One region of the Variovorax sucrosi genome, then DNA from elsewhere that is predicted to be linked to it. Evidence: predicted binding sites of a transcription regulator. Region 1 holds the regulator's gene; the other holds the start of a gene.
What was found. Region 1 encodes NrdR, which represses ribonucleotide reductase genes. Its sites were predicted from a motif close to CACNANATNTNGTG; they were not measured.
Positions count from the first base shown of each region.

Region 1 (15,421 bases):
GGACCTCTCCCAGATGGAACCGGACACGGCGTTCTGGGCCAGCATCGTCGGCGCCTTCGAGAACGCCGAGGCACGGCCTTATGCGGTGCCCTCCGGCAAGACGGGCCTCACGACGCGTGGCAACGAAGCCGGCCCGCGCGCCTACGCGTACAACAACGGCACGCAGATCACATGGGGGAACATGGCGAGCCTGAACACCGGTGCCGATCAAGGCTCGCTGGCCTGGGCGGGTCTGGCGTACTGGGCGAACACGCAGAAGATCCGCAACGACTATCCCGACGTGCGGGTGAAGACCTTCACCATCGATGTCGACGAGGGCGGCGACGGAACGATCCGCCAGGGCAAGCGCGGCAGTGCCTACTACCTGGCGGCCAAGTACGGCGGGTTCGACGACAAGAACAAGGATGCCAACCCTTTCGTCACCGCACCGTCGGAAGGCGGTGTCGAAGCGGTCTCCAATGCCGAATGGCAATCGGGCGTCGACGATGACGGCCTACCGAAGCCAGCCAACTATTTTCTCGCCAGCAAGCCCGACGAGATGATCGCGGCCATCCGACAGATCTTTGCCAAGGCCGGCGCGGCGAGCGGCACCATCGCGGGTGGTGCGCTGTCCAGCACGCGGGTCACGGCCAGCGGCACGAGCATCTACATCCCGCAGTTGGACAGCACGCGCTGGTCCGGTTCGCTGCTGGCGTATCCGTTGACCTACGACACCAAGGCGGGCGCGGTGACCAAAGCCGACAAGCCCAGTTGGAGCGCGGGCAGCCTGCTGACCACGACCAACGAGCCGGAGAAGCGAAGAATCTTCACATGGCTCAGCACCAAGACCGGCGCGGTGTTCGACTGGAAGACGCTGGCCAGCGACAAGACCTGGGCAGATGCACTGAACGCAGAGCCCTTTTCGCAGACGAACGCGAAAGACGATCTGGGCGAGAAGCGCGTGGGCTACCTTCGCGGTGATCGAAGCCTGGAAGCGGACAAGGCAGGCGGCATCTTCCGGAAGCGCGATTCGATCATGGGTGACGTGGTCAATTCGACGCCCCTGCTGGTCGGTGCACCGAGCACCACGGTGCAGGGCACGGGCTACGACGCCTTCGTGACGGCCAACAAAGGTCGTCGGCAGGCGGTGTACGTCGGCGCCAATGACGGCATGCTGCACGCCTTCGCCGCGGACACGGGCGCGGAACTCTTCGCCTATGTGCCGGGCTCGCTGCGCGCCAAGCTCGGGAGCTACACCTCGGCGGGCTATGTGCATCGGCCGTATGTCGATGGCAGTGCGGCAGCGGGCGAAGTCCAGTTGCCCAGCGGACGTTGGCGCACGGCGCTGGTGTCGGGTCTGGGCGGCGGCGCGCGGGGTGTCTTCGCGCTCGACGTGACGAACCCGGCGGCGTTCGACGCCAGCAATGCTCTGTGGGAGTTCACCGGGGACGATGACGCCGACATGGGCTACGTGACGCAGGCACCCCGTCTTCTGAAGCTGCGCACCGTGGCGGCCAAGGACGGCAAGCCGGCCGTCCATCGCTGGTTCGCCGTGGTGCCTTCAGGTTTCAACAACGGCAACAAGGAGAAGGCCGCTGCGCTCTTCCTGCTCTCGCTGGACAAGGCGGCCGAAGAGCCCTGGCAGCGCGGCGTCAACTACCACAAGATCGTGCTGCCGAATCCGGCCGACAAGGCGATGGTCAACGCGCTCGGCCCGGTGGGCGACTATGCGGCTTCGGACAATTCGACGCGCCTGCTCTACGCCGGCGACACCCAAGGCAATCTGTGGAAGTTCGACTTCTCCAAGGACGCACCCTGGAGCGAAAACGACAAGACACTTGCTCTGGAGGGCACGCCGCTCATGGTGGCCCAGGATGCCGGCGGTCAGCGCCAGCCCATCACTATCACCCCGGAGGTGGGCGCCGGGCCGAACGGCGGCGCCATCGTTCTCTTCGGCACGGGCAAGTTCGTCGAAGTCAGCGACCTGTCGACGCGACGGGTCCAGACCCTTTACGGCGTCTACGACAACGCATCGGCGATCCCTGCGGATCAAACGCGGGCTCAGTTCCAGTCCCGTACGGTGAAGGCCAACGAGAAGGGGCAATTCAGCATCACCGGAGACGCTTTCGTCCACGGCGCCTATAACGGCAAGACCTCGCAACGCCGCGGCTGGTACTTCGATCTTCCGGAATCGACCGACCACGGGGAGCGGCAAGTCTCGCGGATGGTGTTGAGCGATGGCTACCTCATCTTCAACACGCTCATCCCGAACCCGAACGCCTGTGGTGTGGGCGGCGGCGGGCACAGCTGCGCTGTCAACGCGATGACGGGTCTGTCGTCAGGTAGCACCTGCATCCCGTCCACCGTCGGGCTCCTCGGTTCGCCGCTGGTCGTGCAGGAGGGGGATGGCGCGTACACGTCCACTGATTCCTTTGGACGCCGGCAGGAGACGAAGAAGGTCGCCGTCATCAACCTGGGGACGGGAATGGGCGACGGTCCCGGGGTGACCATCACGCGTCCCATCGAAGGCGGCAAGGTCTCGCAGATCGCTGGCCGCTTGAACTGGCGGCAGGTCCTCAACTACAAGGACATCAAGCCATGAAGCGGCCCGTTTCCTTCGGTTGCCGCGTTTCGATGCGCGGCTTCACACTGATCGAGTTGATGATCGTGGTCGCGGTGCTCGCGATCCTTGCGGCCATCGCCTATCCGTCGTACATGGACTCCGTGCGCAAAGGCTGGCGTGCCGAAGCGCGCGCGGCGCTGATGCAGGAGATGCAGCAGCAGGAGCGCTTCTACACGCAGGTGAGCAGTTACCGAACACCCGTCTTCAAGGCCGACTCGGGGGACACGCCAGGCGATGGAAAGTACACGCTGGAGGCAAGCGGCTGCGATGGCGCCACCGATGTCCGGCGCTGTGTGACGCTGACGGCCCGGTTGAAGGACGGCTTTACCGATCCGCGGGTGGGGGAGATCTCGATCAACAGCCGAGGCGAGAAGAGTTGCAGTGGCGACGATCAGGAGAGGTGCTGGAAATGAAGCGGCGGGCACTCCTTGCGGCTGGCACGCAAGGCTTCACACTCATCGAGCTGATGGTCGTCGTCACGTTGGTGGCCGTGTTGAGCGCAATCGCCGTTCCCAGTTTTCGGGATCTTCTGCTGAACCAGCGGCTGGCGGCCAGCACCAGCGAGTTCGTTGCGGCACTGAGCGTGGCACGCACCGAAGCGCTCAAGCGTTCGCAGACCGTCACGCTGACGCCCAAAAAGACCAGCGATTGGAACAGCGGCTGGGAGGTCAAGAGCACGGTCGAGGGCGTCGCCACCACCTTGCGGGCCTTCGATGCGTTACCTGGTGGCGTGACCGTGGATGCGGGATTGGGCAATGCCTTGGACGGCAAGCTCAGCTACGGCGCCAACGGCTTCTCGAGGAAGGGTGGTGCGTATCAGATGGGCTGCGTGGCTTTCAAGGCAGAAACCGGGCGCCGCAGCGCCGTGGTGGTGTCGGCCTCGGGTCGGCCCAAAGTCTGCGATCCCGACAAGAAAGGCGACTGCGGCTCCGGACAATGCAACGCCGGGGGTTGATGGCCCGGTGTTGCCCGCTCAAATATCCCGCAGCAACTGCCTGAACTCGTCCACATCCTCGAAGCTGCGATACACCGAGGCAAAGCGCACGTAGGCGACCTTGTCCAGTTTCTTCAGTTCACGCATGACGAGTTCGCCGACCTTGGTCGATTCGATCTCGCGCAGGCCACTGGACAGTAGCTTCTGCTCGATGCGAAAAAGGGCGCCGTCGATCTGCTCGATGCTGACCGGCCGCTTGCGCAGGGCCAGCATCATCGAGGCGCGCACCTTGGTCGAGTCGAAGTCGGCACGGCTGCCGTCCTTCTTCACGACGACCGGAAAGTTGACGTCCGGTCGTTCGTAGGTGGTGAAACGCTTTTCGCAGGCACCGCACTGGCGGCGGCGGCGGACGAAGTCGCCGTCTTCCGAGACGCGGGTCTCGACGACCTGCGTTTCGGCGTGACCGCAGAAAGGGCACTTCATGCGGTCGGTCTTGCGATCAACGGTAAACGGGGAAGCGGCTGGTCAGCGCGTGCACCTTGGCACGCACGGCCTCGATGTTCGCCGTGTCGCGCGGATTGTCGAGCACGTCGGCCACCAAGTTGGCGGTGGCGCGCGCTTCCTCGTCCTTGAAGCCGCGGGTCGTCATGGCCGGGCTGCCGATGCGCACGCCACTCGTGACCATCGGCTTTTCCGGGTCGTTAGGGATCGCATTTTTGTTGATGGTCATGTGGGCGCTGCCCAGCACGGCCTCGGCTTCCTTGCCGGTGATGCCCTTGGAGCGCAGGTCGACCAGCATGACGTGGCTTTCGGTGCGGCCGCTCACGATGCGCAGGCCGCGCGAGGTCAGCGTCTCGGCAACGATCTGCGCATTCTTCACGACCTGCTGCTGGTAGGCCTTGAATTCCGGCGCCATCGCTTCCTTGAAGGCCACGGCCTTGGCGGCGATCACGTGCATCAGCGGGCCGCCTTGCAGGCCGGGGAAGATCGCGCTGTTGATGGCCTTCTCATACTGCGACTTCATCAGGATGATGCCGCCGCGCGGGCCGCGCAGGCTTTTGTGGGTGGTGGACGTCACCACGTCGGCGTGCGGCACCGGGTTCGGGTACACGCCCGCTGCCACGAGGCCGGCGTAGTGGGCGATGTCGACCATGAAGATCGCGCCGACGTCCTTCGCCACCTTGGCGAAGCGTTCGAAGTCGATGCGCAGCGAATAGGCCGAGGCGCCTGCGATGATCAACTTGGGCATCGATTCGTGCGCCTTGCGCTCCATCGCGTCGTAGTCGATGGCTTCGTCGGCGTCCAGGCCGTAGCTCACCACATTGAACCACTTGCCGCTCATGTTCAGCGGCATGCCGTGCGTCAGGTGACCGCCCTCGGCCAGGCTCATGCCCATGATGGTGTCACCGGGCTTCAGGAAGGCGAGCATCACGGCTTCGTTGGCCGAGGCGCCGCAATGCGGCTGCACGTTGGCGGCGTCGGCACCGAAGATCTGCTTGACGCGGTCGATCGCCAGCTGCTCGGCGATGTCGACGAATTCGCAACCACCGTAGTAGCGCTTGCCGGGGTAGCCCTCGGCGTACTTGTTGGTGAGCTGCGAGCCTTGCGCCTGCATCACGGCGGGCGAGGCGTAGTTCTCGCTCGCGATCAACTCGATGTGGTGTTCCTGGCGGGCATTCTCGGCCTGGATGGCAGCCCAGATTTCGGGGTCGGTCTGTTCGACCAGGATGTCGCGGTGGTACATGGCAGTCCTTTGAAGACGGTGGTCCTTGTTCTTCGATCAAACAAGGGCTGCCCAGGCGAACGGCTGATCGCCCGGTGGTTGCCGGGCGGTACGCTTCCCAGTGGTAAGTCCACGTCAGCGCCTGCAGCCCGAGGAGGGCGCGGCGCCTATCGCCAGTCGCGTACCCGGCGAGTGTAGCCGAGCACCCGCGGCATCCGCCGGGTCGCGGAAAGATCAGGAGTCGGCGAGCAGAGCCACCTTTTCCGGCGGGGCGGCCGGGGGCTTCTCGGCGACGGGGGGTGCGGCGACCGGCACCGCGGCAGGCGCACTCTGCGGCGCCTGTGCGCGCAGCGCCGGCGGATTGACCGGCAGCGCCTTGCCACCGGCCACCTGCAGCAGCCGGCTGTGTTCGGCCAGCACCTTGACGGCGTAGCCGCCGTCGTCAACCAGGTTCGCGGCACCGACGTAATAGCGAAGGCCGGCCTCGATCGATCCGGCGCGGGCGATGCACTCCTGCAGCACCTTGACGCCCACGCGCATGTTCGTCACCGGGTCGAAGGCCGTCAGCGAGCCGCCGGCGCTTTCGTACTTGTCGACGTGCACGCGGGTCATGACCTGCATCAACCCCTGCGCGCCGACCTGGCTTTGGGCAAAGGGGTTGAAACTCGACTCCACCGCCATGATGGCGAGGATCAGCGTCGGGTCGAGCTTGGTGCGCTTGCCCAATTCGTATGCTTCGGCGACCAGCACGCTCAGCGGCTCGGGCGCGACGCGGTACTTCTTGCTCAGCCAATACGCCACCGCGGCCTGTTGCTTGGGCAGATCAAGCGGGCTCGCGGCGGTGGTGCGATCGATGGCAGTGGGCTCCAGCGCGGTGGCTTCCGGCGCAGGCTTGCGCGACTCGAGCCAACTCGCCAGTTGCGCTTCGCCTGTGGCACGCAGGTCCGGCCGTGCCACGAGGGCCAGCACGGCAAAGACCGTGGCCAAGCCCAGCAGGGCGAAGCCGTTGTGCGTGATTTCGAAAAAGCCGTCGACCACATCGGAACCGAATGTCCGTAGCCCGCGGGCTGTGGCCTCCAACGTCTTGTTCATCGCTCTTCCTTTCTGTGCGGCGTCTGAAGCTCACGCCGGAGGGCGAGGGTCGGACGACAGCGCTTGGATTGGTACGTACCAGGTCAGCGCGAGAAGGAGGGCGCTGACAACATGGTGAGGCCGAAAGTATTCGGCGGCGGATCGGGACGGCCCGGGTGAGAGGGTTTGTGAGACCGGGCGAGGCGGATTCTAGGAGCGCCTAAATACCCAGTCAAGCATAAGAATGTCTTTTAATATGCTAAGAATCACGGAAGCGCCATTTGGGTTGGTGTCGCGTCTTGACCCTTGCAATTGACCCTCTGTCTTGCACAGTTGGCAGGGAAAGCCTAATCTGACACCGTCCGATTTCCATCGGACGTTTCGTCGACGTCAGCGGTCCTGGAGCGATTCCGCGGATTCATGACGACGACCCATCGGCGGCAATCTCTTGCTGCCAGCGCGGGCGGAACGAACTACTTCCGTTCGAGCAACAGATGGCATGGGCCTCGTGCCCGCCATCAGGCCCGGCGGTGCGACCTCAGGTCGAACCGCCGGGCTTTTTCGTTGTGCACCGGGGCAAACTTCTCGGCGCTGCTGCTTCACTGCGCCGGGCCGACTTTGGCCCCTGCCATTTGCGGCACACTCGGCCGATGAATGTCGCATCGTTGAAGCAGAACAAGTGGTGGCGACGTGCCGGCGTCGCGTTGATCGTGGTGCTGGCGCTGTGGGCGCTGGCATGGCTCGCGGTGCCGCCTATTGCGAAGAGTCAGCTGCAGAAGATCGCGACCGAAAAGCTGGGCCGCCAGGTCACCGTCGGCGGCATCGATTTCAAGCCGTGGTCGCTCGAGCTGGCAGTGACCGACCTGCAGATCGCGTCGGCCGATGGCGGCCAGCCGCAGCTGGCCATTCGCCGCCTCTACGCCGATGCCGAGTTGCAGTCGCTGCTGCGCTTCGCACCGGTCATCGACGCGGTGAGCGTCGAAGGCCCGGCCGTCCGTCTGACCCACCTGGCCGACGGCAAGTACGACATCGACGACATCCTGGCCAAGCTCGCGAGCCCGCCTGACGTGCCCAAGTCCGACCCCGCGCGCTTCGCGATCTACAACATCAGCGTGACCGATGGGACGGTGGATTTCGACGACCGGACCGTTGGCCGCAAGCATGTGCTGCGCGACCTGGTGCTCAAGGTGCCGTTCCTCAGCAACCTGGATTCGAAACGCGAGGTCACGACGGAGCCGAAGCTGGCCTTCACGCTCAACGGCAGCGCCTTCGATTCGGCCGCCTTCACCACGCCGTTCGCCGACAACCGCAAGACCGACGCCCAACTGCGCTTCAAGGGGCTGGATCTGTCCCCTTACCTGGCGTACGTGCCCGCCGGCTTGCCGGTCCAGGTGAAGGCCGGCCTGCTCGACGCTGATCTGAAGATCGATTTCGAGCGGGCCGCGACGGCCGGCCTCAAGATCACCGGCACCGTCGAAGCGCACCAGACCAAGGTGGCCGATGCCAAGGGCCGCGACTTGCTCGGCTTCGATTCGCTCAAGGTCACGCTGGCCGATGTCCGGCCGCTGGACGGGGTGGTGCACCTGGGCGAGGTCGTCCTGGCGGCGCCGCAGTTGGTCATCGCACGCGATGCGGGCGGCGCGTTGAATCTCCTGGCCACCGATCCCGCCACGGGGGCCACGCAGAAGGTCGCCGCGCCGAAGGCTGCGGCGAGTTCGGCCGCGACGCCAGCGGTGGAAAAGAAGCCGCTGCAGGTGCAGGTCGACAAGCTCGTGCTGAACGGCGGGCGCATCGGCTGGCGTGACGAGACCACGCGCCCGGCCGCCGTGGTGGAGGTCACGCAACTTGCCATCGAGGCCAACGGCGTGGCCTGGCCGATGACCAAGCCGGCCCGTTTCAGCGGTTCGACGCTGGTGGGCGGTGCCGGCCTCAAGTTCCAGGGCGAGGCGACCGACAAGGTGGCCAGCGTGCAGGCCGAGGTCGACGCCTTGCCACTGTCGCTGGCGGCGCCGTATCTGGCGCAAAGTCTCGAGCCGACGCTGGACGGCAAGCTGAGCGGCCAGATCGACGTCGCCTGGAATGCCCCCGCTCTGAAGTTCAAGGCGCGCCGACTGTCGGCCGACGGTCTTGCGCTCACCCGCGAGAAGACGGCGCTGGCCAGCGTCGGCCGGTTCGAACTGGTCGATGCCGAGGCCGACATGAGCCAGCACACGCTGGCCATCGCTTCCTTCACCGCCATCGCCCCGAAGGTCCGCATCGAGCGCGACAGCGAGAAGCGCTGGATGTTCGAGCGCTGGCTCAAGGCGCCTGCGAGCGCCGCCGGCGAGCCTTCGGCCAAGGTCGCGGCGCCCAAGTCCGCGGACGCGGCACCGGCGCCCGGTGCCAACACCAAGCCATGGCGCCTGAGCATCGGCACGCTGGCGGTGGATGGCGGCAGCGTTTCCTATGCAGACAAGGCCAGCGGCACGCCGGTCGCTGTCGAAATCACCGCCCTGAAGCTCACTGCGCAGAAGATCACGCCCGACACGGCGACTGTTTCGCCAGTCCAGCTCTCCGGCCGCATCGCGGCGGGGCGCGCCGAGCCGGGCCGCTTCGATTACCAGGGGCAGGTGGTGCTCAAGCCCTTGTCGGCCGAGGGCCGGCTCGACGTGGCGGCCTTCCCGGCGCACGCTTTCAAGGCGTACTACGGCGATGCGCTCAACATCGACATCCGCCGCGCTTTCGCGAGCTATCGCGGCACCGTCCGTTACGAGACGCTGCCCGCGGGCATGAGCCTGAAGCTGGCCGGCGACACGGCGGTGGAGGACTTCCGGGCCAACAGCGCCTCGCTGACCCAGTCGCAGTCGCCGGGCCTGGAGCGCGCCAACAACCAGCTGCTGAGCTGGAAGGCGCTCAGCCTGCGTGGCGTGCAGGTCGCCATGGCCCCGCGGGCCCCCCTGTCGGTGGATGTGCGTGAAACCACCCTGACGGATTTCTTCGCCCGCGTGATCGTCGAGCCGACCGGCCGGCTCAATCTGCAGAACCTCACCAAGAAATCACAGGCCGAGGCCGGCGCGAGCGAGGCCACCGCGAAGGACGCGGAGACCCGCCGCAAGCTCGGTGGCGGCACGACGACCACAGCGACCGCGGGCACGGCCGCCGGCGGCCCGTCGCCGGCGGCCGAGGCGATGGTCGGCGGTGCGCCACCGTCGCCGTCGCCGTCGCCGTCGCCGTCATTGCCAGCGCCGGCCGCCTCGGCGCCCGTCGCCGCCGCCGATGCCGCCGGTGGGCCGGCGCCGGTCATTCATTTCGGTCCGATGAGCCTGGTCAACGGCAAGATCGACTTCACCGACCTGTTCGTCAAGCCGAACTACTCGGCCGACCTGAGCGCCCTGACCGGCAAGCTCAGTGCCTTCGCGTCCGACAAGCCCGAAATGGCGGACCTCGAACTGCGGGGCAAGGCGCAGCAGACGGCGGCGTTGGACATCTCCGGCAAGATCAACCCACTCGCCAAGCCGCTCGAACTCGACATCACCGCGAAGATGCGCGACCTCGACCTGGCGCCGCTCACGCCGTACGCGGTGCGCTACGCCGGCCATGGTATCGAGCGCGGCAAGTTGAGCATGGACGTCAACTACAAAATCTCCGCCGAAGGTCGACTGGCCGCGACCAACAAGCTGGTGCTCAACCAGCTGCAGTTCGGCGAGGCGGTGCAGGGCGCCCCCAATAGCCTGCCGGTGAAGCTCGCGGTGGCACTGCTGGCCGACCGCAACGGGGTGATCGATATCGACCTGCCGATCAGCGGCTCGCTCAACGACCCGCAGTTCAGCATCGGTTCGCTGATCTTCAGGGCCATCGGCACCCTCATCGTGAAGGCCGTCACCTCGCCGTTCAGCCTGCTCGCTGGCGGGTTCGGCGGCGGCGGCCCTGGCGAGGCGAGTGCGGTTGCCTTCGAGCCGGGCAGCGCCGCACTCTCGCCGGACGCCAAGGAGAACCTCGACAAGGTCGCCAAGGTGCTGGCCGAGCGGCCGGCGCTGCAACTCACCGTGGTCGGCACCGCCGGCCTGGAGCAGGAGCGCGAGGCGGCCAAGCGCCAGCGCCTGCGCCAATTGCTGCTGTCCGAGAAGCGCCGAACGGCCGCGCGCGCCGGGCAGAACGCCGCCGAGGTCACGACGGTCACCGACGCCGAATACCCGGAACTCCTCACGGCCGTCTACAAACGGGCCGACATTCCCAAGCCACGCAACCTGATCGGTCTGGCCAAAGACTTGCCGCAGAAGGAGATGGAAGACCTGTTGCTGGCCACGCTCACCGTCAACGAGGAATCGATCCGCCAGCTGGCCGTGGAGCGTGGTGCGGTGGTGCGCGACTACCTGCTGACCAAGCAGTTGCCGAGCGAACGGCTCTTCCTTGGCGCCGTCCGCACCAACCCGTCCGGCAACGATTGGAAACCTGGTGCCGAACTGAATCTGGCGACCCGTTGAGCCGAACAGGCGCAGGTCGGTGAAAATGGCGGGGTGCGCCGGCTTTTCGCCGGCGCCTTCGCTTTCTCCTCTTTCTCCGACAACGACCTGCGCGCAGTGACCTCTACTTCTTCCAAGCATCACGACCTCCAGTCCCTCGACACGCTCACCGGCGGCGCGTTCACCGCCCCCACGTCCGGCGAGCGGGCGCAGCGCATCCGCGAGTGGCTTGCGGCGAGCCCTTCGCCCGACCAGATGCAGGAGGTGTTCAAGGAACTCAGCGGCCGCGACAAGGGCGCCGCACGCCTGCTGCGCGAAAAGTTGGACGAAATCAAGCGTGCCAAGGGCCAGGAGGCCATCGCCGCCGAATGGGCGCAGAAGGCCGAGGCCCTGCTGGCGCAGTCGAAGCTCAACATCGCCGATGCACTGGCCTGGCAGCGCGACGCCGCCAAGGCTGGCGCCCCGCTGTCCCGTGAGCCGCTCGCCGGTTTCAAGGTGCAACTGGCCGAACGCGTGAAGGGCATCGAGGACCTGCAGCACCGCGCCCAGGTGCAGCGCGAGGCCGCCGTGCTCCTGGCGCAGCGCTTCGAGGTGCTGTCGACCAAGGGCTGGCGCGATGCGCAAGCGGCCGAAGAAGGCCTGCGCGCCGACGTGGCGCACTGGCAGCAGCAGGCCACCGAGCTGACCGCCGACGCCAACTGGAACAGCCTGGACGCCAAGTTCGCTCCGCAGATCGAGGCTTCCAAAGCGCAACTGCTGGTCGTGTCCGATGCCTTCCACGGCGCGCTGGCGCAAGCCATCGCCGCCGCGGCCGACACCGCGGCGGCGTTGCCACCGGTGCCGGTCTGGGCCGATGAGTTGCGTGCGGCCCGTGGCCTGCCGACCGAGGCCGCTGCCTCTGCACCGGCCAAGCAGGCCGGGCCGAAGGTCGATCCCGAAAAGCGTGCCGCGGCCCAGGCGGCCGTCGAAGCCGCGCTGACGAAACTGGAGCAGGAGACGGCCGAAGGCCACGGCAAGGCCAGCGCCGGCGCCGCCGCCGCGCTGCGCGCCGTGCTGAAGGACCATGGCAAGCAGGTCGATGCCGCGCTCGAAGCCCGGGTGCATGCCGCCCTGGTCGCCGCGGGCGAACTCGAAGGCTGGCAGCGCTGGAGCGCCGACAAGGTGCGTGAAGACCTCGTTGCCAAGGCCGAAGGCCTGCTCAAGCGCCCCGAAGGCCAGGCGCTGGGCGGCCGCAAGATGCAGGAAACGCTGCGCGCGCTGCGGGACCAGTGGAAGCAGGCCGACCAGGGCGGTGTGCCCAACCACGCACTCTGGAAGCGCTTCGACGAAGCCTGCAACGAAGCCCACAAGGTGGTCGAAGCCTGGCTCGACAAGGTGCGTTCCGACGCAGCCGAACACCGAGCGCACCGCGTCGCGCTGATCGAGGAAGTGAAGGCCTGGGCCGAAGCGCATGCCAGCGCCTCCGACCTGAAGGCCCACAACCGCGCGCTGCACCAGTTCGCTGACCGCTGGCGCGATGCCGGCCATGTCGGCGAAAAGGTGTTCGCCGAACTGCAGCCGCTCTGGAACGAAGCCTTCGGCGCCGCGCGCGCACCGCTCGAAACGGCGCAGGCCGCCAGCATCGAACGCCGCCAGGCGATGATCGCCGAGGCCGCCGACCTGGGCGCGCAGCCCATGCTGCGCATCGACGCGGTCAAGGCCCTGCAGCAGCGCTGGCAGGCCGAGGCCCAGGGCGTGCCGCTCGACCGTCGCCAGGAACAGAAGCTGTGGGACGCGTTCCGCGCCCCGATCGACGAAGCCTTCAACCGCAAGACGGCCGAGCGCGAAAAGGCATCCACGGCGATGAGCGAGCATGACCGGAACGTGCTGGAGGCGTCCAAGGCGCTCGACGCCGCGAACGCCTCCGGCGATGTGCAGAAGATCCGCGCGGCCGTCGCGCAACTCGAGGCCGCGCTGCGCGGCGAGGCACCGGCGCGGCCGGCACCCGCCCCCGCACCGGTCAAGACCGAGCGCGATGGTCCGGCCGTCGGGGCGACCGACATCGTCGCGCCGGGCCAGGCCGCGGCCGAGTTCAGCGAAGGCGCCTCGGTGCAACCGGTGCCGGGCGAAACCGAAGCCCCACCGCCGGTGGCGGCGCCCGAGTCGGACGAACCTGCGCTGGACATCGCGTCCGAAGCGTCCGGTGATCTGATCGCACCGGTTGGCAGCGCCGACTTCTCTGCGCGTGCCGACGAAGGCGACAACGCCGCCGCCGCCACGCCGGCCGCGCCGCCCAAGGCCGCGCCGAAGCCGGTGGTGGCCGCGCGTCGCGGCGACGACCGTCCGGGCAGCCGCAAGGCCGAGCCGGCGGGGCCGGCCGGCCGCTTCGGCGACCGCCGCGACAGCCGCAGCGGCCCGGGAGGGCGCCCGAACGATCGCGGCCCGCGTGTCGGCGGTCCGGGTGGCGACCGCTTCGGCGACCGTCCGCCGCGCTTCGAAGACCGCGGTCCCCGTCTGGGCGACACGGCCTTCCGTGCCCAACGCGAGGCGCTCGAGCGCGCCGATCTGGCGCTGCGCAAGCTGGCGGCCCAGGCCCATGGTGAAGCGCTCACGCACCTGCTAGGCGCGTGGGAGAAGCGTGATGCCGCCGAACTGCCGAGCGTGCAGGAACTCGGCCGGGCGGTCACGCCCGCCGTTCGCACGGCCTGGACCCAGGCAGTGGCCAAGCCGCCGTCCGGTGACGCGGGCGAGGCTTTGCTCCGACTGGAAATGGCGGCCGAGGTGCCGACGCCGGCCGATCAGATCGATGCGCGTCGTGCGCTTCAGCTCAAGCTGCTGACGAAGCGCGGCGACCCGGCCCCGGCGCAGACCTGGGGCGAGGATGCGGGCAAGGTGCTGGCGTCGGCGCACGACGCCGCCACGGCGCGCCGCCTGCAGAACGCGTTGAAGGCGCTGCTGCGGAAGTAATCGTGGGGGGGAGGGCCCGCTGAAATGCGGCGCCGCTTCAACCGCGCGTGGCAGGCGCGAAGAACGCGTCGAACAGCGGCAGCAGCGGCGGGAATTCCTCACCGAAGCGCGCTCGATTCACGAAGTACGCCTCGCAGGCCACCGCGAAGAATTCGCTGATCGACTCGGCCCCATACGGGTCGAGCCAGGTCGGCTCGCCGCCGAAGCGTTCGGCCACGATCGTCTTTTCACGAAAGTCGTCGAAGGCCGGCTGGATCACCGCGCGCCAGGCGGCATGCGCGTCGCGCGCGTTGACGTGGCCACCGAAGCCGGCCGGCAGTGTCGGGCAGCCGTCCGCGCCGCCGTCGCGCATGTCGATCTTGTGCGCGAACTCGTGGATCACGACGTTGTAGCCCTCGGCCGCCGTCAGGCTGCTGGCCAGCACGTCCTGCCAGCTCAGCATGACGGGACCGCGGTCCATCGCCTCGCCGGCGACCACTTCGTCGTATTCATGGACCACGCCGGTCTCGTCCATGGTCTTGCGTCGCGCCACCACTTCGGACGGATGCATCACGATGCCGACGAAGTCGCCGTACCAGTCGAGCCCGCCGGGCAGGTGCAGCACCGGCAGCACGGCCTGTGCCGCGACGGCCAGCGCCACCTCGTCGGTGATGACGAAGCCGTGCGCGCCGTGGAATTCCTTGTCGCGCAGGAACTCGGCCGCCAGGGCGCGCAGCCGATGGACATCCGCCGTCGGTCGCTCGGCCAGGAACGGGTAGCGGGCCAGCGTGGCCTGCCAGGCGGCATCGGGAATCGAGGGGGCGGCACGCAGGCCGCGGAGCCACTTGAACATCGCGGCCGCCCTCAGCGGACGTCGACGCGCCGCGCTTGCGCGACCGACACGCACAACACCTGCGCGCGGGGCGGGTGTGCAGCGGCGTCCCAGTCGCTCAGCACGATGCGGCGCAGCCTGTCGCCCAGCGCATGCTCGGCGGGTCGATGCGTGTGGCCATGGACCAGCGTGTGCGCGTGGGCTCGGTTCAGCCATTCACGGGCTGCGTCGGCGTCGACATCGGCCCAGACCCTGCCGGGCGTCGTCTTGCGCTGTTCGCTCTGGGTGCGCATCGATCGCGCAAGCGTGCGGCGCGCTTCCAGCGGTTGCGAGAGGAAGGCCTGCTGCCACGCCGGGGTGCGGACCTCGGCGCGGAACTTCAGGTAGTCGGTGTCTTCCAGGCACAGCAGATCGCCATGGCTCAGCAGCCAGCGTTCTCCGTGCAGAACCAGCACGGTGGGGTCTTCGAGCAGTGTGAGGCCGCAACGTTCGGCGAAATCCGGCCCGACAAGAAAATCGCGGTTGCCGTGCATGAAGAAGATCGGCCGCCGCAGCGCTGCTGCGCGCAGCAGATCGGCGCATTGCGCCTCGAAGCCGGGGAGGGTGGCGGCATCGTCGCCGACCCAGACCTCGAACAGGTCGCCGAGGATGAAGAGCGCGTCGGCCGGCGTGGTCTCGAGGTAGCCCCGCCAGGCGTCGAAGGTCGCCGGCTCGCCGGCCTGCAGGTGCAGGTCGGAGAGCAGGTCCACCGTGCGCCACGCGGCCGGCGCCACGAGTTCGGCGAAGGCCTTCTCGCTCTCGCTCATGCCGCGCGACACCCAGGCCTTACTCGACCGTGACCGTCGCCTTCTCGATGATCACGTCTTCCAGCGGCACGTCGTCGTGGAAGCCC
Region 1 is NZ_JBPJZU010000008.1:173,744-189,164, reverse strand. It holds gene ACSFBE_RS17155 (pilus assembly protein) at 1-2,581, shown strand, start outside; gene ACSFBE_RS17150 (type IV pilin protein) at 2,578-3,015, shown strand; gene ACSFBE_RS17145 (GspH/FimT family pseudopilin) at 3,012-3,557, shown strand; gene nrdR (transcriptional regulator NrdR) at 3,576-4,019, opposite strand; gene glyA (serine hydroxymethyltransferase) at 4,036-5,280, opposite strand; ZMP/ZTP riboswitch at 5,323-5,450, opposite strand; gene ACSFBE_RS17130 (transglycosylase SLT domain-containing protein) at 5,494-6,351, opposite strand; gene ACSFBE_RS17125 (DUF748 domain-containing protein) at 6,981-10,793, shown strand; gene ACSFBE_RS17120 (DUF349 domain-containing protein) at 10,890-13,718, shown strand; gene ACSFBE_RS17115 (M90 family metallopeptidase) at 13,756-14,550, opposite strand; gene ACSFBE_RS17110 (UDP-2,3-diacylglucosamine diphosphatase) at 14,562-15,335, opposite strand; gene ACSFBE_RS17105 (peptidylprolyl isomerase) at 15,355-15,421, opposite strand, start outside.

Region 2 (15,421 bases), on a different contig from region 1:
TCGATCGGCTTCTGGTCGGCCGAGCTCGGGAACCACTCGGCACCGGCCTGCTTGGTCACGGTCTTGAGCTGCTCGATGGCGGCGGGGCGGTAGACGTCGCCCGACACGGTCAGCACCTTCTTCTTGCGCTTCTCGATCAGGTGCTTGGCCAGCTTGGCCGTGGTCGTGGTCTTGCCGGCACCCTGCAGGCCGGCCATCAGGATCACGGCCGGCGGCTGGGCGGCGAGGTTGATGTCCGACACGCCTTCGCCCATGGTCGCGGCCAGTTCGCGGTTCACGATGCCGACCAGCGCCTGGCCCGGCTTGAGCGAACCGAGCACTTCCTGGCCCAGCGCCTTCTCCTTCACGCGCGCGACGAAGTCGCGCACCACGGGCAGGGCCACGTCGGCCTCGAGCAGCGCCATGCGCACCTCGCGCAGCATGTCCTGCACGTTGTCTTCGGTGATGCGGGCCTGCCCGCTCATCGTCTTGACGAGCCGGGAGAATTTTTCGGTGAGTGCGGTGGCCATGGAGTGGAATGCCTTGAGACCCGAGCGCGCGCAAAGGCGCAGCTAAACTCGGAACCATGATTTTAGCGAGCCCCTCCCCGCTCGGCGTGGCGCTGGGCTTCGCCACCGCCGCCGCCTACGGCATCGTGGCTGCGGGCGCATCGCGATTCGGGCGATCGGCCACGCGCTCGCTGCTCGGCTTGGCCTGGCTGCTGCACGCCGCCGCGCTGACGTGGGGCCTCGTCGGCCGGCAACCGCACTTCGACTGGGCGCCGGCGTTGTCGGTCACGGCCTGGCTCGTGCTGACTGTCTACGGCATCGAAAGCCGCATGTACCCCAAGCTCGCAATCCGGCGCGGGCTCGCCTTGCTCGGCGCAGGCGCTGTGCTGCTGGCGACCCTGTTTCCGGGCAAGGTGCTCGATGTCGAGGCGTCGCCGTGGCTTCCGTTGCATCTGGCGCTTGGCATCGCATCCTATGGCCTGTTCGGCGCGGCGGTGGTCCACGCCTGGTTGACCACGCGTGCCGAGGCGCAGATCCGGCTGGCCACCGATCCAGAGGCAGGCATGCCCTTGCTGACGCTCGAGCGCCTGACCTTCCGCTTCGTCAACGCCGGCTTCGTGCTGCTGTCGGCCACGCTGCTGGCCGGCCTGCTCTTCAGCGAGACGCTCTACGGCGCCGCCGGCCGGGCCTGGAAGTGGGACCACAAGACCCTGTTCTCGGTGCTGGCCTGGCTGACCTTCGCGGTGCTGCTGATCGGCCGTGCCCGCTTCGGATGGCGAGGCCGCACGGCGCGTCGCGTGCTGTACGCGGGCGCCGCGTTGCTGCTGCTGGCTTACGTCGGTTCGCGCTTCGTGCTCGAAGTGCTGCTGGCGCGGGGCGCCGCATGAAGTACCTGCTGGTCCTCTTCGTGGTAGCGGTCGGCATCTGGCTCTGGCGCAAGAATCGGCGCGAGGAAATGCGTGAACGCGCGGTGCCGCCCCAACGCCCGACGCCGCCCGCGGTCGGCGCGCCGCAGGCGATGGTGCGCTGCGCGCACTGCGGCCTGCACCTGCCGGCCACCGACGCCCTGCCAGGACCGGGCGGTGCGCTGTATTGCAGCGCGGCGCACCGACGCGCGGCAGAAGGCTGACCGCCGCCATGGCTTCCCTGCTCTGGTCGCGCGGCGAACCCCTGACCGACTGGGCAGCGCTCGACACCCGGACCGAACGCGACACCGCGCTGCAGCGCCTGTGGCGCGGCTTCATGACGGCGCGCTGCTTCGTGGCGGCCGTGCTGTTGCTGCTGCAGTTCGTCACCTATGCGATCGGCCAGTCGGTGCACTGGCTGGCCGTCGGCCTCTCCGTCGGCTATCTGATCGCCGCCCTGCTGGCGGTGCGCTTCACGCCGTTCCGCCCGCCGATCCGCAGCTTCGGGATGGCCTGGCTGGTGACGATCGGCGTGGACCTGGCGAGCTTCACCGCCTTGCAGGTGCTGCAGGTCGGCAGCATCAACTACACGCCGCTGTTCGCGCTGCCGGTGCTGATGGGCGCGGTGCTCGGCACCGTGACGGTCGGCCTCGGCACGACCGCGGCCGTCACCCTGCTGCTGCTGGCGGACGCGGGCTGGCGCTGGATCGAATCGCCGGCCGATGCCAGCGCGCGCTTCGTGCAGGCGGCGCTCACCGGCACCGGCCTCTTCGTGGTGGCGCTGCTGGCGCACGAACTCGCGCGGCGGCTGGCGCGCGAGGAAGCGCTGGCGCAGCGCGGCCGCAGTGCGGCGCAGATGCATGCGCAGGTGAACGACCTGGTGATCGAGACGCTGAGCGAAGGCGTGCTGGTGATCGACGCCGACGGTCGGGTGCACGCGGCCAACCCGGCGGCCGACGTGATCCTCGGGCACGGGCTGGCGTCGATGACGCCGCCCTTCGTGCTGGCGACGCAGCCAGCCTGGCGGCCGCTGGCCGCGCTGGCGGGGCGCACCTTCTCGCGCCGCGCCGCGCAATCGCGCGAGCTGCCGGTCGCCCAGGCGCAGGGCCCGGCGCGCGAGGTCCGGGTGCGCACGCGCCTCACGCCGTCGACCGACGGCCGCAACGACAGCCTGTGCGTGATGTTCCTGCAGGACCTGCGCGAACTCGAGGCCCGCATCCGCACCGAGAAGCTGGCCGCGATGGGCCGCATGTCGGCCGCGGTGGCGCATGAGATTCGCAATCCGCTGGCCGCGATCACCCAGGCCAGCGCCCTGCTCAACGAAGACCTGACCGATCCGGCGCACCGGCAGCTGACCGCGATGGTCGAGCAGAACGCGCAGCGGCTGGCGCGCATCGTCGACGACGTGCTCGACGTCGCCCGTGCGCGGCAGCAGCGCGTGCTGCCGCTGGATGAACAACTCGCGCTCGACCCCACGGTGCAGATGCTGGTCGACGAGTGGGTCCGGCATACCCAACGCCGTGGCGTGCAGCTGTTGCTGGAGGCCGGCGGCCTCGACGTGCGCTTCGACATCGAGCACCTGCGCCGCATCCTGGTCAACCTGCTGGACAACGCGGCACGCTACGCCAGCGCACGCGAGGGCTCGATTCAGGTCGTCACGCGGCGCGCCAGCGGCGGGCGCGCCGGGCTCGAAGTGTGGAGCGACGGCGCTCCGCTCGAGCCCGCGGTGCAGCGGCACCTGTTCGAGCCTTTCTTCTCGTCGGAGAGCCGCTCTAGCGGTCTCGGCCTGTTTCTGTGCCGCGAACTCTGCGAGCGGCATGGCGCGACGATGGGCTACGACAGGCGCATCGTTGCGCACGGCGGGCCGGAAGGCAACGCCTTCCTCGTCAACTTCGCGGCCGCGGAAGTTCGGCTGACACAATAACGCCGTGAGCACCTCCACCCCGTCCGCGCCGCGCATTGCACAGATCCTGGTCGTCGACGACGAGCCCGACCTGCGCACCCTGTACGAACTGACGCTGCTGCGGGAGGGCTATCGCGTCGAAGCCGCCGGGAGCGTCGCCGAAGCGGCGCAGCATCTGCAGGCCGAACGCTTCGACGTCGTCATCACCGACATGCGGCTGCCCGACGGGCTGGGCATGGAGATCCTGCAGCGGATCCAGCGCGAACAGCGCAGCGAGCGTTGCGTGGTCATGACCGCCTACGGCTCGGCCGAAAACGCGGTCGAGGCGCTGAAGGCCGGCGCATTCGACTACCTCACCAAGCCGGTCGACCTGAAGCAGTTTCGCGGCGTGGTCGCATCGGCGGTGCAGGCGCGACCGGCGCCGGCACGACCGCAGACGCCGGCCGCCAGCGCAGTCGACACCACCCGAGGCAGCACCGAAGCGGTGGTGGGCGGCAGCGGCAGCGCCGCGCTGGCGCGGCTGGTCGGTGATTCCGAGCCGATGCGTCTGGTCAAGTCGCGCATCGCCAAAGTGGCACGCGGCATGGCGCCGGTGCTGGTGCGCGGCGAGTCCGGCACCGGCAAGGAACTGGTCGCCCGCGCGGTGCACGCCTGCAGCCAGCGCAGCGACGGACCCTTCGTCGCGGTGAATTGCGGCGCCATCCCGGAGAACCTGCTCGAAGCCGAGTTCTTCGGCGCCCGCAAGGGCTCCTACACCGGCTCGGCCGCCGACCGCGACGGCTACTTCCAGGCCGCACGCGGCGGCACGCTGTTCCTCGACGAGATCGGCGACCTGCCGCTGGCGATGCAGTCGAAGCTGCTGCGCGCCATCCAGGAACGCAGCGTGCGCCCGATCGGCTCGACGCAGGAGGATGCGGTCGACGTGCGGATCGTGAGCGCCACCCACAAGGATCTGCAGGCCGAGGTGCAGGCCGGCCGCTTTCGCCAGGACCTGTTCTACCGCCTCAACGTGATCGAGATCGCCGTGCCCGCACTGCGCGATCGACGCGAGGACTTGCCGGCGCTGTGCGCCGCATTGCTGGCCCGCATCGCGCAAGACGCGGGCATGGACGTGCCGGTGCTGTCGCCCGCCGTGATCGACAGCCTGGCCGCGCATCCACTACAGGGCAATGTGCGTGAACTCGAGAACCTGCTGCACCGGGCCGTGGCCCTGAACGACGGCGACGAACTGCACCTGGACTTCGAGCCGAGCAACATTGCACCGCTCGAACGCGTGTCCGACTTCGCGCCGATGACGATCGCCGCGCCACCCCCGCCGCCACCACCGCCGCTCGCCGTACCGGCCATGCCCGCGGAGCCGCCGGCCGTGCCGGCCGACCTGCAGACCTACCTCGACCAACAGGAGCGCGAGATCCTGGTGCGCGCCTTGCGGGAGAGCGGCTTCAACCGCACGGCCGCCGCAGCGCGGCTGGGCCTGAGCCTGCGGCAGATTCGCTACCGCATCGCGCGGCTGGGCATCGGCACGCCCAACGGCAACGACGATGCAGGCGGGGATGAGTGAGCCGCGTGGAATGAGCGATCCGGGCGAGGCGCCGTCCGGCCTCTGGCCCGATGGCTGGTATCGCCTCGCGAAAGCGCTGCCCTCGCCCAATTTCGGCCCGCGCCCGCCCGGCGCGCAGATCGACCTCATCGTGCTGCACTCCATCAGTCTGCCGCCCGGCCAGTACGGCGGCGACGAGGTGCAGCGGCTCTTCACCAACCGGCTCGACTGGGATGCGCATCCGTACTTCCAGCAGATTCGCGGGGCAGAGGTGTCTGCGCATTTCTATGTGCGCCGCAATGGCGAACTCTGGCAGTTCGTGAGCTGCGACGCGCGGGCCTGGCACGCCGGCGGCTCGGCGTGGCGGGGCCGACCGAACTGCAACGACGATTCCGTCGGCATCGAACTCGAGGGCCTCGAGGGCGAGCGCTTCGAGGACGCCCAGTACGAGGCGCTGGCGAGCCTCTTCCCCGCCCTCGCGCAGCGCTACCCGATCGGCTTCGTCGCCGGCCACGAGCACATCGCGCCGGGCCGCAAGCGAGACCCCGGCCCGGGCTTCCTGTGGCCTCGATTGCAGGCCGACACCGGATGGCCGCGCGCGATGTTCCCGCCCGAGACGCAGGTCGACTAATAATTTTCAATCGAGGCCGGGGCATCGATGGCTCGGCGATCGGTGCGAAGAGGGCTTGCAGCCCCTGCGATGTGTCCAGCAACCATGCGGCTTTCAAGCCCAAAAACCGCTGGAAAGTGCACCGTTGCTGGCTTCCTTCAAACTGATCCAGCAACGGCGGGGCGACTGTGGGGCATGCACCGGCCTCGACGCCACATGTGAAGTTTTTCACAGACATTGATCTTCGTGAAAAACACTACATCTAGTGATTGTGACCCCCCGACACACTAGATATAGTGTGCTGCCCGGCCGATATCCCCCGGCCGCCGCTGCCGGACACCGATCCCGCCGCTTTCCCCCAACAAGAATTTGCCAAACGAGGACCGAATGCAAACAGCCCTGAACACCCCGTCCACCGCCTCCCGCGCAACGCCCTCGCCTGCGGCCGGCTCGACCGCCCGCGACACCGCCGGCTCGCCGACCGCCAGCGCCCTCGCGCACTACCAGATCATCCGTCGCAACGGCGCCGTGGTGCCCTTCGAGCCGAACAAGATCGCCATCGCCATGATGAAGGCCTTCCTCGCGGTGCACGGCACGCAAGGCGCGGCTTCGGCCAGCGTGCGCGAGACGGTCGACACGCTGACGCAGGCCGTGGTGCGCGCCATGGTGCGTTCGCGCCCGGGCGGCGGCACCTTCCACATCGAAGACGTGCAGGACCAGGTCGAGCTCGGCCTGATGCGCGGCGGGCACCACGAGATCGCCCGTGCCTATGTGCTGTACCGCGAACGCCGCACGCAGGAACGCTCGAAGCAAGGCGCTCAGGAAGCGCCCGCGACACCGACGCTGCATGTGCTCGACCGCGGCGAGCGCGTCGCCCTCGACCTGAACGAACTCAAAGGCCTGATCGAATCGGCCTGCGAAGGCCTGGGCGACAGCATCACGGCCGCGCCGATCCAGGCCGAGACGATGCGCAACCTGTACGACGGCGTGCCGCTCGACGAGGTCTACAAGGCCTCGATCCTGGCCGCCCGCACGCTGATCGAGAAAGACCCCGACTACACCTTCGCCACCGCGCGCCTGCTGCTGCACACGATCTTCAAGGAGATCATCGGCCGCGAAGTGATGCCCGCCGAACGTGCGCAGGCCTACACCGACTACTTCCCGCAGTTCATCAAGAAGGGCGTCGACAACGAATTGCTCGACGAGAAGCTGCTGCAGTTCGACCTGCCGCGCCTGGGCGCCGCCCTGAAGGCTGAACGCGACAACCAGTTCGACTACCTCGGCCTGCAAACGCTGTACGACCGCTACTTCCTGCACGTGCGCAAGTCGCGCATCGAACTGCCGCAGGCCTTCTTCATGCGCGTGGCCATGGGTCTGTCGCTGAACGAAATCGACCGTGAAGCCCGCGCCATCGAGTTCTACGAAGTGCTGTCGTCCTTCGACTTCATGTCATCGACCCCGACGCTGTTCAACGCCGGCACGCTGCGCTCGCAGCTGTCGAGCTGCTACCTGACCACCGTGCCGGACGACCTCGACGGCATCTACGAGTCGATCAAGGAAAACGCGCTGCTGTCGAAGTTCGCCGGCGGCCTGGGCAACGACTGGACCCGCGTGCGCGCGCTCGGCTCGCACATCAAGGGCACGAACGGCGAATCGCAGGGCGTGGTGCCCTTCCTCAAGGTGGTGAACGACACGGCCGTGGCGGTGAACCAGGGTGGCAAGCGCAAGGGTGCGGTCTGCACGTACCTGGAAACCTGGCACCTCGACATCGAGGAGTTCCTGGAGCTGCGCAAGAACACCGGCGACGACCGCCGCCGCACGCACGACATGAACACCGCCAACTGGATCCCCGACCTGTTCATGCGCCGCGTGATGGAAAAGGGCAACTGGACGCTGTTCTCGCCCTCGAACGTGCCCGACCTGCACGACCTGTTCGGCGCCGACTTCGAGAAGGCTTACGTGGCCTACGAAGAGAAGGCGCAGCGCGGCGAGATCAAGCCCAGCCGCACGCTGCCGGCCAGCGACCTGTGGCGCAAGATGCTCACGATGCTGTTCGAGACCGGCCATCCGTGGATCACGTTCAAGGACGCCTGCAACGTGCGCTCACCGCAGCAGCACGCCGGCGTCGTGCATTCCTCGAACCTGTGCACCGAGATCACGCTCAACACCAGCGACACCGAAACTGCGGTCTGCAACCTGGGTTCAGTGAACCTGCTGCAGCATCTGAAGGACGGCAAGGTCGACCAGGAAAAGCTGAAGAAGACGATCTCGACGGCGATGCGCATGCTCGACAACGTGATCGACATCAACTATTACGCCGTGAAGAAGGCGCGCGACTCGAACCTGCGCCACCGTCCGGTCGGCCTGGGCCTGATGGGTTTCCAGGATTCGCTGTATGAGTTGCGCATTCCCTACGCCTCTCAGGAAGCCGTGCAGTTCGCCGACGAGTCGATGGAAGCCATCTGCTACCACGCGTACTCGGCATCGGCCGACCTGGCGCGCGAGCGCGGCAAGTACTCGAGCTACAAGGGCTCGCTGTGGGACAAGGGCATCCTGCCGATCGACACGCTCGACCTGCTGGAGAAGGCCCGCGGCGGCTACGTCGAGGTCGACCGCTCGTCCACGCTCGACTGGGACGCGCTGCGCCAGAAGATCAAGACCCAGGGCATGCGCAATTCGAACTGCGTGGCCATTGCACCGACGGCGACCATCTCGAACATCATCGGCGTCGACGCCTCGATCGAGCCCTGCTTCGGCAACCTGTCGGTCAAGTCGAACCTGTCGGGCGAGTTCACCGTGATCAACCACTACCTGGTGCGCGACCTCAAGCGTCTGGGCCTGTGGGACGACGTGATGGTGATGGACCTGAAGCACTTCGACGGTTCGCTGCGTCCGATCGACCGCGTGCCGCAAGACGTGAAGGCGCTCTACGCCACCGCGTTCGAGGTGGAAACCACGTGGCTGGTCGAAGCCGCCTCGCGTCGCCAGAAGTGGATCGACCAGGCGCAGTCGCTGAACATCTACATGGCCGGCGCATCGGGCAAGAAGCTCGACGACACCTACAAGCTCGCCTGGCTGCGCGGCCTGAAGACCACCTACTACCTGCGCACGCAGAGCGCGACGCACGCCGAGAAGTCGACGGTGCAATCGGGCCGGCTCAACGCGGTGTCCTCGGGCGGCAGCAACGACGCGCCGAAGATGAGCGCGATCGAAGCTGCCGCTGCAGCCGCACAGGCGCAGCTCAATGCGATGCCCGCCACCGACATCGCGTTCTGCGGTGTCGATGACCCGACGTGCGAAGCGTGCCAGTGATGTCAGCGTGATGCGAATGTGATTCGCGGCATCGCCCGACAAAATGCGATGCATGCGAACAACATAAGCGAGAGATAATTCGGGCGCGATGTGAGGCTGCACTTTGCAACTCACATCGTTGCTCACATAATTTGAGCATTGGATTTTTCTATGTTGACCTGGGACGAAGAAGTCAAGCCATCCTTGCCAAAGGACATGCCACAAGGATTGCAGCACTCACCATCGCAAAGCGGCGCACCTGTCGCCCGCTCGATGGAATTCCCGACGCCGCAAACAGCCTCTGCCGCCACGCCTGCGCCTCGCACGACGCTCGATGACGGCGCATCGGCACCTGTTCGCCCCACTGCTCCAGCACCCGTCGCGCGCCGCGTGAACGCCGCAGACAAGCGCATCATCAATGGCCAGACCGACGTCAACCAGCTGGTGCCGTTCAAGTACAAGTGGGCCTGGGAAAAGTACCTCGCCACCTGCGCCAACCACTGGATGCCGCAGGAAGTGAACATGACGCGCGACATCGCGTTGTGGAAAGACCCGAACGGCCTGACCGAAGACGAGCGCCGCATCGTCAAGCGCAACCTCGGCTTCTTCGTGACCGCCGATTCGCTGGCCGCTAACAACATCGTGCTGGGCACCTACCGCCACATCACGGCGCCCGAGTGCCGCCAGTTTCTGCTGCGCCAGGCTTTCGAAGAAGCGATCCACACGCACGCCTACCAGTACATCGTCGAATCGCTCGGCCTGGACGAGAGCGAGATCTTCAACGCGTACAACGAGGTCGCCTCCATCCGCAACAAGGACGAGTTCCTGATCCCCTTCATCGAAGCGATCAGCGACCCGAACTTCAAGACCGGCACGCACGAAACCGACCAGACCCTGCTCAAGTCGCTGATCGTGTTCGCCTGCCTGATGGAAGGCCTGTTCTTCTACGTCGGCTTCACGCAGATCCTCGCGCTCGGCCGCCAGAACAAGATGACCGGCGCGGCCGAGCAGTACCAGTACATCTTGCGCGACGAGTCGATGCACTGCAATTTCGGCATCGACCTGATCAACCAGCTCAAGCTCGAGAATCCCAACCTTTGGACAGCAGAGTTCAAGGCAGAGATCAAGGCCCTCTTCCTGAAGGCCGTCGAGCTCGAGTACCAATACGCCGAAGACACCATGCCCCGCGGTGTGCTCGGCATGAACGCCTCCATGTTCAAGGGCTACCTGCGGTACATCGCCAACCGGCGTGCACAGCAGATCGGCCTCGAGACGCTCTTCCCGAACGAAGAAAACCCGTTCCCCTGGATGAGCGAAATGATTGACCTGAAGAAAGAGCGCAATTTCTTCGAAACCCGCGTGATCGAATACCAGTCGGGTGGCGCGCTCTCCTGGGATTGAGCTTTTTAACGACAACAATCGATGGATTCAGGAATTGCCCTCCGTATCGACCGCGCCACAGAGCGCGGCGGTGCAGAGGGCTCAGGTGTTCATGGTGCTGGGACTTGATTTCCAACGCCATGGATCGCTTCAAGCGCAACAGCGCGCGCGAAGTGCTTCAAAAGGTTGATTTTTCAACTTGACCAAGGAGAAAGAAAATGGCAACTGCAAAGAAAGCACCGGCGAAGAAAGCCGCAGCAAAGAAGGCTCCGGCAAAGAAGGTCGCGGCTAAGAAGGCACCGGCAAAGAAGGTCGCAGCGAAGAAGGCTCCGGCAAAGAAGGTTGCTGCCAAGAAGGTAGCCGCCAAGAAGGCACCGGCAAAGAAGGTCGCAGCGAAGAAGGCTCCGGCGAAGAAGGTTGCTGCCAAGAAGGTAGCCGCCAAGAAGGCTCCGGCGAAGAAGGCCGCTGCCAAGAAGGCGCCGGCCAAGAAGGCCGCAGCCAAGAAGGCGCCTGCGAAGAAGGCCCCCGCGAAAAAGGCGGCGGCCAAGAAGCCCGCTGCCAAGAAAGCTGCGAAGAAGCCTGCTGCCAAAAAGCCCGCTGCCAAGAAGGCCGCGAAAGCGCCCGCCAAGGCTGCTGTAGCGCCTGCCCCTGCTGCGCAGACGACGCTGAACCCGCAGGCTGCCTGGCCGTTTCCGACGGCCAGCAAGCCCTGAGTTTCTCAGCGGCCTCCAAGGCAAAAGCCCGGCACCGCAAGGTGTCGGGCTTTTTTATTGCGCCGTCGGAACTGCTTTTGGGAAGACGCTCAAACGCCCAGCGCTTGGCGGTCGAGCTCGTAGTTCTGTGGCCCGCGCTGAGCGATCTTGATCGCGCCGACGCGATTGCCCAGGGTCGCGCAATCCACCAGCGACCAGCCCTTCTCCAGACCGAAGAGCAGCGCGCCGCGCCAGGCGTCGCCGCAACCGGTCGGGTCGACCACGGCCTCGGGTGCGACCGCCGGCACGTGCGTGCATTCGCCGTCGACCCAGACGTCGCAGCCATCGCCGCCGAGCGTCACCACCAGGCCGCGAACACGGCGCGAGATCTCGGCATGGTCCCAACCGGTGCGGTCGCTGAGCATCTTTCCTTCGTAGTCATTGACCGTGACCCAGTCCGCCTGCTCGATGAAGCGCGCGAGTTCGTCCCCATTGAACATCGGCAGGCCCTGACCCGGGTCGAAGACGAAGGGGATGCCGCCCAGCTTGAACTGCTCGGCATGCTGCAGCATCGCGTCGCGACCGTCGGGCGAGATGATCCCGAGCTGGATGTCGTCGCGCGGCGGGATGCGGGTCAGGTGCGCCTGCTGCATGGCACCGGGGTGGAAGGCCGTGATCTGGTTGTTGGCGAGATCGGTCGTGATGAAGCACTGCGCGGTGTAGGTGTCGCCGAGTTCGCGGACGAATTCGGTGCCGATGCCCAGGCCTTGCAGGCGGGCGATGTAGTCGGCACCGTCGCTGCCGACAGTGGCCATCGGCAGCGCCTTGCCACCCAGCGCATTCAGGCTGTACGCGATGTTGCCGGCGCAACCGCCGAAGTCCCGGCGCAAGCCGGGCACCAGAAAGGACACGTTCAGGATGTGCACCTGGTCCGGAAGGATCTGGTCCGCGAACCGCCCTTCGAAATTCATGATGGTGTCGAACGCGAGAGAACCGCAAATCACTGCTGCCATGAGATGGACCGTTGGTGGGGAGAAAAGGGAGTCGCGCCGGAGCGCGACTAGGGATAGAAGGCATCGAGATGGAAGCCCGCCACGCGCGGCAATGCAGCGGCATCGCCGCCGGCGAGCGCCATCGGCAACAGCGCGGTGCGCTCCGCATGCGCGGCGAGCACGGCCGGCGCGCCGTAGTCGGCGGGTCGCAGCACGCGCCGCACCACGGTGCGCTCCTGCAGATCGATCAGCGACAGCTCGACCGCCGGCATGGCCAGCGGCACGTCTGCGCGGTTGCGCAGCGTGAAGCTCAGCTGGTAGCCCTCGCCGCCCTTCTCCCGCGCAAAGGAGGCACCGTCGATGGTGATGTCGGCAATGCGTTGCAAGGCTGACAGTTGGCAGCCCAGCACTTCGCAAGCACTCGCGAACGCGGGTCGCCAGGACGGCTGGCGGGCGACGATGGCACTGCGCTCCTGATAAACGACCTGCCCCGCGAGCAGCAACAACGCCGCGATCGACACCATCGTCCAGGCCCAACCGGGACGGAAGCCGCGCCGGGGCGGTACGTCCAACTCGCGTCGGGCGCGACGGCTCGACGCGTCAGACATCGCATCCGGCACGGCCGGTGCCGGTTCAACCGCCTCGCTCGCCGTCAGCACGATCGCGGCAGGCTCGCTGTCCTTGGCCTTGGCACGCGCCTTCGCAATCTTCGCGGACTTGACGCGGGCGCGTCGCAAGGCTTTTTGGAGCTGGGCATCGTCGGCATGGCTGCCGTCCGCATCGGCTCCGGCCGCCACCGCCTCGACCCGCCGCGGTATGTTGCCCAGGTGCAGCGAGGGCAGCCGTGACCAGGCATCGACGGCCTGCATGCCGATGGCGGAGGGCACCGGGTGCTCGTCGCCCGGGAATTCGATGACCGGCACCGTGGAAGTCGTCGCATAGCCGCTGAAGGCGGGCCAGCCGAGGGGTGGCGCCTCCAGCGTCACCGGCTGTGTGCGCGGTGGCTGCGGAATGTGGTCGGTGATGACCGACGGCGGCGCCACGGCCTCGGCGCCAAAGCCGCCGGGGGTTGGCGCATCCACCTGCAGGCGAAGCAGGGTATCGCTGAAGAAATCGGTGTCGGCCAACGGCGCTGCGGCCGAATGGGGCGGACCGGGTGCAGGTGCTGCAGCGACCGGGATCGCGGTCGGCGAGGTTTCGTCGACGGGCCCTGGAGGCGCGGGCTCAGGCACAGGCGGCGACGGCTGCTCGGGCGCGCTCACGTCGCGGTCGTGCAGATGCTCGTTGCCGTCGAACACATGGCTGCAACGGCCGCAACGCACCCAACCGTCGGAAATGCGTAGCTGGTCCCGCACCACCTTGAACGTGGTGCCGCATTCGGGGCAGCGGGTGGCAAGACTCATGAGGCGTCGATTGTAGGATCGGGCCTCGCCCAGGTCGGCGGGCCGGCGGCGGCTACAGGTGCGCCGTCATGAGGATCCAGCCGTCCTCGGCATCGCTCACCTCGAGCGCCGCGTACGGCGCGTAGGCGCTCTTGAGTTCGTCGGCCTGGCGTTCGAGGATGCCGGCCAGCACCAGCGAACCGCTTGGCGCGACGTGCGCGCACAGCAGCGGCGCGAGCACCTTGAGCGGTGTGGCCAGGATGTTGGCCAGCACCACGTCGTAGCGGCCCTGCGCCGCATCGGGCAAGCCCGTGTGCAGCTGCACCGCATTGGCGTCGGCGTTGAGACGTGTGGCCTCGACGGCGGCCGGATCGATGTCGACGGCATCGATGCTCACCGCGCCGAACTTCGCCGCACCGATCGCCAGGATGCCCGAGCCGCAACCGTAGTCGAGCACGCGCGCTGGTGCGGCGGGTTGCCGCGTTGCGATCCAGCGCAGGCACATGCGCGTGGTCGGGTGGGTGCCGGTGCCGAAGGCCAGGCCAGGGTCCAGGCGGATGATCTGGCGCGCCTGGGCCGGCGGTTCGTGCCAGGTGGGCACGATCCAGAACTCGGGCGTGATCTCGACCGGCGCGAACTGCGATTGCGTGAGCCGCACCCAGTCCTGCTCCGGCACGTCGGCCACGCCAACCACCTTGCAGCCGGCGAAGAAATCCTGAGCGGACAGCAACGTGGCTGCCTCGTGCGCCGCACGCTCGTCAGGGAACAGCGCGATCACGCGCGAGCGCTGCCAACCGTCCTTCGGTGGCGGCATGCCAGGCTCGCCGAACAGCGCCTGCTCGGCATCCGTCTGGGCATCGGCATCTTCGACGGACACGCTCAGCGCATCGAGTGCATCGAGCGCATCGCTCAGGTCTTCGACGCGTTCTTCCGGCGCCAGCAGGCGGAGTTCAAACACGGCGTGTCACCGAGCCCGCGCCGCGAGCCACTCTTCGAGGTAGTGGATGTTGGTGCCGCCGGCCATGAACTTGGCGTCGACCATCAGCTCGCGGTGCAGCGGGATGTTGGTCTGGATGCCTTCGATCACGGTCTCGTTGAGCGCCGTGCGCATGCGCGCCATCGCCTGCTCGCGCGTGTCGCCGTGCACGATGATCTTGCCGATCATCGAGTCGTAGTTCGGCGGCACGAAGTAGTTGGTGTACACGTGCGAATCGACGCGCACTCCCGGCCCGCCCGGCGGGTGCCACATCGTGATGCGGCCCGGCGAGGGCGTGAACTTGTAGGCGTCTTCCGCATTGATGCGGCATTCGATCGAATGGCCGCGCATCTCGATCTGGCGCTGCGTGAATGGCAGCTTTTCGCCCGCAGCCACCATGATCTGCGTCTTCACGATGTCGATGCCCGTGGTGAATTCCGTCACCGGGTGCTCCACCTGCACGCGGGTGTTCATCTCGATGAAATAGAACTCGCCGTTCTCGTAGAGAAACTCGAAGGTGCCCGCACCGCGGTAGCCGATCTTCTTGCAGGCGGCAACGCAGCGCTCGCCGATCTTCTCGATCAGCTTGCGCGCGATGCCCGGCGCCGGCGATTCCTCGATCACCTTCTGGTGGCGCCTCTGCATGGAGCAGTCGCGCTCGCCCAGGTACACCGCGTTCTTGTGCTTGTCGGCGAGGATCTGGATCTCGATGTGGCGCGGGTTCTGGAGGAACTTCTCCATGTACACGGCCGGGTTGTTGAAGGCCGCACCGGCTTCCGCCTTGGTCATCTGGATCGCGTTGACCAGTGCCGCCTCGGTGTGCACCACGCGCATGCCGCGGCCACCGCCGCCGCCGGCGGCCTTGATGATGACCGGGTAACCGATGGCGCGCGCGATACGCTTGTTGGTGGCGGCGTCGTCCGACAGTTCGCCTTCCGAGCCCGGCACGCAGGGCACGCCGGCCTTGATCATCGCCTGCTTGGCCGACACCTTGTCGCCCATGATCCGGATTGATTCAGGGCTCGGGCCGATGAATTGAAAACCGCTCTGCTCCACGCGCTCGGCGAAGTTCGCGTTTTCGCTCAGAAAGCCGTAGCCCGGATGGATTGCCTCGGCATCCGTTACTTCGGCCGCCGAGATGATCGCCGGCATGTTGAGGTAGCTGAGCGACGACGGCGCCGGGCCGATGCACACCGCCTCCTGCGCCAGCTTGACGTACTTGGCGTCGCGGTCGGCTTCCGAATAGACCATCACGGCCTTGA
Region 2 is NZ_JBPJZU010000001.1:268,538-283,958, reverse strand. It holds gene ffh (signal recognition particle protein) at 1-509, opposite strand, end outside; gene ACSFBE_RS01270 (cytochrome C assembly family protein) at 566-1,375, shown strand; gene ACSFBE_RS01265 (PP0621 family protein) at 1,372-1,617, shown strand; gene ACSFBE_RS01260 (two-component system sensor histidine kinase NtrB) at 1,626-3,317, shown strand; gene ACSFBE_RS01255 (sigma-54-dependent transcriptional regulator) at 3,322-4,857, shown strand; gene ampD (1,6-anhydro-N-acetylmuramyl-L-alanine amidase AmpD) at 4,850-5,467, shown strand; gene ACSFBE_RS01245 (ribonucleoside-diphosphate reductase subunit alpha) at 5,834-8,758, shown strand; gene ACSFBE_RS01240 (ribonucleotide-diphosphate reductase subunit beta) at 8,909-10,138, shown strand; gene ACSFBE_RS01235 (histone H1-like DNA-binding protein) at 10,336-10,830, shown strand; gene ACSFBE_RS01230 (carbohydrate kinase family protein) at 10,920-11,822, opposite strand; gene ACSFBE_RS01225 (zinc-ribbon and DUF3426 domain-containing protein) at 11,870-13,204, opposite strand; gene prmA (50S ribosomal protein L11 methyltransferase) at 13,257-14,141, opposite strand; gene accC (acetyl-CoA carboxylase biotin carboxylase subunit) at 14,148-15,421, opposite strand, start outside.
Region 2: the regulator NrdR is predicted to act here: its motif matches at 5,732-5,745, upstream of ACSFBE_RS01245 (ribonucleoside-diphosphate reductase subunit alpha).